One region of the Mumia qirimensis genome, then DNA from elsewhere that is predicted to be linked to it. Evidence: predicted binding sites of a transcription regulator. Region 1 holds the regulator's gene; the other holds the start of a gene.
The links. The regulator HrcA, encoded in region 1, represses chaperone genes, less so after heat shock. The targets are predictions, from matches to a motif close to TTGGCACTCGNNNNNNNCGAGTGCCAA.

Region 1 (3,413 bases):
GCAGACTCGGCTGCCGTCGCGCGGATCGTGACCTGGTTGCCCCGGACATGGATGTCGGCGTCGAAGCTCGACTCGACCAGCCGGAGGAACTCGTCTGCGGGGCCGAGCAACGACACCATCGGGATGCTCGCCGGGATCGTCACGGTGTGCTGCAGGGGTTCAGGTGTACTCATCGGCGCCCCCTCGGGGGCAGTTCTCCTTCGCGTCGTACGGACCACTCCATCGTAGGCGGCTCGGGTGACGGTGTGCGAGCGTGATTCTGTCCTCGTTCGGCCGGGCGCATCGGGCCCGGCCGGGGCGATCAGCGGAAGACGTCGCGGATCCGGCCGAAGACTCCACGGTGCGGAGCAGCGAACTCCGGCTCGACCAGCTCCTCGCCGCGCTCCGACGCCAGCTGGCCGAGCAGCTCGCGCTGGCGGTCGTCGAGCCTCGTCGGGGTCTCCACCACGACGCGTACGAGGAGGTCGCCACGCCCGACACCGCGCAGGTGCGGGACGCCGCGGCCGCGGATCGTGACCGTCTCGCCGGACTGGGTCCCGGGTGCGATGTCGAACGCGATCGTCGCCTCGGCGGCATCGACACCGGTGTCGGCCTCGAGGGTCGGCAGATCGATCTGGGTGCCGAGCGCCGCGGCCGTCATCGGGACACGGACGTCGCAATAGAGGTCGTCGTCGGAGCGGGTGTAGACCTGGTGGGGCTCGACCTCGACCTCGACGTACAGGTCGGCGGCCGGGCCGCCTCCGGGGCCGACCTCGCCCTCGCCGGTGAGCTGGATCCGGGTGCCGGTGTCGACGCCGCCCGGAACCTTGATCGTGAGCGTGCGGCGGCTGCGGACACGGCCGTCGCCGGCGCACTCCTCGCACGGGTTCACGATGACGCTGCCGAAGCCCTGGCAGGTCGGGCACTGGCGCGCCGTACGGATGTCGCCCAGGAACGAGCGCTGCACGTGCTGGACCTCTCCCCTGCCCCGGCACGTCTGGCAGGTCACCGGCTCGGCACCGTCGGCGGACCCGTTGCCGTGGCACGTCGCACACACGACCGCGGTGTCGACCTTGAGCTCACGGGTCGTGCCGAAGGCCGCGTCGGCGAGCGACACGCTGATGCGGATGAGGGCGTCGTTGCCGCGGCGGGTACGACCACGCGGACCGCGCTGCGTCTGCTGGCCGAAGAACGCGTCCATGATGTCGCTGAACGAGAAGCCGGCACCGAAACCACCGCCGCCGGCATTGCTCAGGGGATCGCCGCCACGGTCGTAGAACGAGCGCTTCTCGGGGTCCGACAGCACCTCGTACGCCACGGTGACGGTCTTGAAGCGCTCCTGCGCCTCCGGATCAGGGTTGACGTCCGGGTGCAGGGCGCGCGCCAACCGACGGTACGCCTTCTTGATCTCCTCGGGGCTCGCGTCACGGCTGACACCGAGGGTCTCGTAGTAGTCCTGGCTCATGCGTCCTTGTCTGTCTCTCGGTCGCTTCTGTTCAGTCGCTGAGGGTCTGGCCGACGTATCGGGCGACGGCGCGCACCGCCGCCATCGTGCCCGGGTAGTCCATCCGGGTGGGGCCGACGACGCCGAGGGTGGCGAGGGGCTCCGTGCTCGTGCCGTACGCGGTGGCGACCAGCGAGGTCGCCGAGAGCTCCTCGTACGGCACCTCCGCACCGATGCGCACCGTCAGCATGCTCGGCGAGGTCGCCTCACCGAGAAGCTTGAGCAGCACGACGTGCTCCTCCAACGCCTCGAGCACCGGCTTGATCGAGGTGTCGAAGTCGGCGCCGAACCTGGCGAGGTTGGCGGCGCCCCCGACGGCGACGCGCTCGTCGGCGCGCTCGTCGGAGAACGCGCGGGTCAAGGTGGCGACGACCGCCGTCACGATCGGCTGCTCCTCAGGCCTGAACGTGGTGATCAGGTCGGCGACACCGGCCGAGGCGTCCGGGAGACGTTGGCCGACCGCCGCACCGATCACCTTGCCGCGCAGCTCGACGAGGAGCAGGTCGTTGGGCTCCTCGGGGAGCTCCACGATCCGCTGGTCGACGCGACCGGAGGAGGTGATGAGCACCACGAGGATGCGTCCGCGCTCCATCGGCACCAGCTCGACGTGCCGCACGGTGGACCGGGTGAGCGTCGGGTACTGGACGAGCGCCACCTGGTGGGTGAGCTGCGACAGCAGCCGCACGCTGCGCTGCACGACGTCGTCGACGTCCACGGCACCGTCGAGGAAGGACTCGATCGCGCGACGCTCCGGCGTGCTCAGCCGTCGCACGGAGGCGAGCCGGTCGACGAACAGACGGTAGCCCTTGTCCGTCGGGATCCGCCCGGCACTCGTGTGCGGCTGGGCGATGAACCCGTGCTCCTCGAGGATCGCCATGTCGTTGCGCACCGTCGCCGGCGAGACACCGAGCTGATGGCGGTCGACGAGGGCGCGGGAGCCGACCGGCTCCTGCGTCGCCACGTAGTCCTCGACGATGGCACGCAGCACGGCCAGCTTGCGCTCGTCGAGCACGACCTCTGCCACGATCCCTCCTCGTCCAGCACGGCCCTTGGCACTCACGCGCCCTGAGTGCCAGTCTAGCCAGCCGCACCAGCCGCGTGTGGCTCCCGGTCCGACGCGTCCCGAACCGCTAGTTTGCTGCTCGTGGCTCACGACCGATACGGCTCCGACGTCCTGTCCGGCGACTGGCGCGTCCCCAAACGCGGGCGCTCCACCGAGGTCGAGGCCGAGATCGGCATGGTCGTCGAGGAGGTCGAGACCGACTTCTGCGGCGCGATCATCCGTACCGACCGCGATCTCGGCACCGTCGACCTCGAGGACCGGCGCGGCAAACGCCGGACGTTCCTCCTGGGTCCGGGCTTCCTGCTGGAGGGCAAGCCGGTCGTCCTGAACGCGCCGGCACGCCCTGCTGCTCCGGCGCGGCCTACTCACACCGCCTCCGGCTCCGTCGCGGTCCAGGACACGAAGGCGCGGGTCGCGCGAGCGAGCCGCATCTACGTCGAGGGCCGACACGACGCGGAGCTCGTCGAGAAGGTGTGGGGCGACGACCTCCGGGTGGAGGGGGTCGCGGTCGAGTACCTCGAGGGCGTCGACGACCTGCCGTCGGTGGTGGCGCGCTTCAAGCCGGGACCGGGACGCGACCTCGGCGTCCTCGTCGACCACCTCGTCCCCGGCTCGAAGGAGTCCCGCATCGCCCAGGCGGTGCTCCGCGGGCCGTACAAGCAGCACGTCCTCGTCGTCGGCCACCCCTACGTCGACATCTGGCAAGGGGTGAAGCCGGAGCGAGTCGGCCTCGAGAAGTGGCCGGTGATCCCGCGCAGCATGTCGTGGAAGCACGGCATCTGCCAGTCTCTCGGCTGGCCACACCGCTCGCAGGCCGACATCGCTCACGCGTGGAAGCGCATCCTCGGGTCGGTCCGGTCGTACGCC
Region 2 (3,413 bases), 2.1 Mb from region 1:
TGGCCGCTCTCGCGGACCTTGGCGACGACGACGTAGCCGTTCTCGCCACCGTTCTCGGCGATCCAGCGCAGCGGCTCGACGGTCGCCTTGCGGACGATCCCGACGCCGACGGCCTCTTCGCCGGTCAGGCCGAGGTCGCCGTCGAGGACCGCTGCAGCCGTGACGAGGGCAGAGCCGCCGCCGGCGACGATGCCCTCCTCGATGGCCGCACGGGTCGCGGAGACCGCGTCCTCGATGCGGTGCTTCTTCTCCTTGAGCTCGACCTCGGTCGCCGCACCCACCTGGATGACGCAGACGCCGCCGGCGAGCTTCGCGAGACGCTCCTGGAGCTTCTCACGGTCCCAGTCGGAGTCCGACGCCTCGATCTCCGCCTTGATCTGGTTGACGCGGGCGGAGACGTCCTCGTCGTTGCCGGAGCCGTCGATGATCGTGGTGGCGTCCTTGGTGACGACGACACGACGCGCCGTGCCCAGCTCCTCGAGCCCGATCTGGTCGAGCTTGAGGCCGAGGTCAGGGGTGACGACCTGGGCGCCGGTGAGGACCGCGAGGTCCTGGAGCATCGCCTTGCGGCGGTCGCCGAAGGCCGGAGCCTTGACCGCGACCGAGGTGAACGTGCCGCGGATCTTGTTGACGACGAGCGTCGACAGAGCCTCGCCCTCGATGTCCTCGGCGATGATCAGGAGCGACTTGCCCGCCTGGACGACCTTCTCCAGCAGCGGGAGGAGGTCGGAGACGGCCGAGATCTTGCCCTGGTTCACGAGGATGTAGGGCTCGTCGAGGACGGCCTCCATGCGCTCGGTGTCCGTGACCATGTAGGGCGACAGGTAACCCTTGTCGAACTGCATGCCCTCGGTGAAGTCGAGGTCGGTGCCCATGGTGTTGGACTCCTCGACGGTGATGACACCGTCCTTGCCGACCTTGTCGAACGCATCGGCGATCAGACCGCCGATGTGGGCGTCGCGCGCCGAGATGTTGGCGACGTGCGCCATGTCCTGCTTGTCGTCGACGTCGCGCGCCTGCTCGAGGAGCGCGGCGGAGACGGCCTCGACGGCCTTGTCGATGCCGCGCTTGAGCGCCATCGGGTTGGTGCCGGCGGCCACGGCGCGCAGGCCCTCGTGGACCATCGCCTGGGCGAGCACCGTCGCGGTCGTCGTGCCGTCACCGGCGACGTCGTTGGTCTTGGTGGCGACTTCCTTGGCGAGCTGCGCGCCGAGGTTCTCGAACGGGTCGTCGAGCTCGACCTCACGAGCGACGGTCACGCCGTCGTTGGTGATGGTCGGCGCGCCCCACTTCGAGTCGAGCACGACGTAGCGGCCCTTGGGACCCAGGGTCACCTTCACGGTGTTGGCCAGGGTGTCGACGCCACGCTCGAGCGAGCGACGAGCATTCTCGTCGAACTCAAGAATCTTGGGCATGGGGATCCTTCTTGTTGGTGTCGGACCCGCCGAGACACCGCGGGCCCGTGTGCTGCGGACGCGTGCGTACGCCCCAGCGGCCGATGACCGCCGGGGCGTGCACGTCGTTACTTCTCGATGACCGCGAGGACGTCGCGCGCCGACAGGATCAGGAACTCCTGGCCGTCGTACTTCACCTCGGTGCCGCCGTACTTGCTGAACACGACGACGTCGCCGACCTTGACGTCGACCGGGATGCGCTCGTCGCCATCCTCGTTGAAGCGGCCCGGGCCGACAGCCAGGACGGAGCCCTCGGTGGGCTTCTCCTTGGCGGTGTCCGGGATGACAAGACCCGAGGCAGTGGTCTGCTCCGCCTCAAGAATCTTGACGACGATACGGTCCTCGAGCGGCTTGATGGTGACCGACACTTGTCGACCTCCCCTTTCGGTGTTACCCCGTACGAATGACTGGGACTGTGGTCCAAGGAGGTGCTTCGTACGCACGCCGTCGCGGGAGCCGTGCGCCTCTGCACCGTTAGCACCCAGGATACGAGAGTGCTAACACCACCGTAGGACGGGGCTAGCACTCGGTCAAGCAGAGTGCCAGCTTCGAGGGGTGCTGGGAGACTGGGCGCATGGAGGTCTCCACGTTCGAACGGCTCCTCTCCCCCGAGGGGCAGCGACTCCTCCAGGAGGTCACCGACGCCCAGGACGAGGTCGACGACCTCGTCCTCGGCACCCGCCTCCGCCGCGACGGGCACGCGGGCGAGCTGGTGGCGGCAGCGACCGGCCAGGCGTCCCTGCGGCGACGCGCACGCACCAAGCTCGGCGGGGACGCCGCGGTCATGTGGTTCACGCCCGACGCGCTCGAGCAGGCGACGCGACCCGCCGTGGCGTCCCATCGCGCCGCACGCCTGCACACGCACGGCGTTCGCACCGTGCTCGACCTCGGGTGCGGCATCGGGGCGGACCTCGTCGCCATGGCCCGGGCCGGTCTCACGGTGCACGGCGTCGAGCGCGACCCGCTCCGTGCGGCCATGGCGCGTGCGAACCTGGCGGCACTCGGGCTCGACGGGACGGTCGAGGTCGCCGACGCCACCGCGGTCGACGTGGCGCCCTACGACGTGGCGTTCGTGGACCCTGCCCGACGTGACGGGCGCGGGAGGACCTTCGACCCCGACGCGTTCAGCCCGCCCTGGAGCTTCGTGAGCGGCCTCCTCCAGGAGCGTGGGGTGGCCAAGGTGCTCCCGGGGATCTCCCACGACCTCGTTTCCGAGGGCGTCGAGGCCGAGTGGGTGAGCGAACGCGGCAGCCTCGTCGAGGCTTGCCTGTGGGGCCGCAGGTTCGCGGGGACGCGGCGACGCGCGACCGTCCTCGGGGCGCACGGGGCCGCGACGCTCACCGAGAGCGAGGCACCTGCCGACGCAGAGGTTCGAGAGCCCGGAGCCTGGTGGTACGAGCCGGACGACGCCGTGATCCGAGCCGGGCTCGTCACCGGGGTCGCGGCCCTCGTCGGCGGGTGGCTCGTCGACCCGCACATCGCGTACGTCTCGAGCGACGCGCACGTGCCGACCCCGTACGCACGGGCGTTCCGGGTCGTCGAGGAGCTTCCGTACCGCGAGAAGCAGCTGCGCGCCGCCCTCCGCGATCGCGACGTCGGCACGCTGACGGTGAAGAAGCGTGGGGTGACGGTGGTCCCCGAGGCGTTGATCAAACGGCTCAGGCTGACCGGGTCGACCACCGCGACCGTCGTACTGACCCGCGTGGCGGGAGAAGGACGCGCCTTCCTGGTCGAGCCGATCGCCTGACCCGCGACGCACCGGTGGCGGGGCCCGGAACCGGGCCCCGCCACCGGCGGTCGTCGATCTCAGCCGCTCAGAGCGGCCCTGTGGATCACTTGTGCAGCAGGCCGAAGATCTTGCAGGCCAGCCACTTGAGCCACTTGACCGGCTCCTTCACCGGGTTCGGCATCGGGCCGCACTTGTCGCCCGGAGGCGTCGTGACCGGCTTGACGGTGACG

Region 2: a site for HrcA is predicted at 1,974-2,000, ahead of groES (co-chaperone GroES). Genes of this name have one in related genera too.

What each region holds. Positions count from the first base shown of each region.
Region 1 is NZ_CP162023.1:1,698,176-1,701,588, reverse strand. It holds gene AB3M34_RS08215 (PhoH family protein) at 1-173, opposite strand, end outside; gene dnaJ (molecular chaperone DnaJ) at 302-1,444, opposite strand; gene hrcA (heat-inducible transcriptional repressor HrcA) at 1,476-2,495, opposite strand; gene AB3M34_RS08200 (DUF3097 domain-containing protein) at 2,622-3,413, shown strand, end outside.
Region 2 is NZ_CP162023.1:3,800,012-3,803,424, forward strand. It holds gene groL (chaperonin GroEL) at 1-1,415, opposite strand, end outside; gene groES (co-chaperone GroES) at 1,523-1,822, opposite strand; gene AB3M34_RS18325 (class I SAM-dependent methyltransferase) at 2,029-3,201, shown strand; gene AB3M34_RS18330 (Ig-like domain-containing protein) at 3,287-3,413, opposite strand, start outside.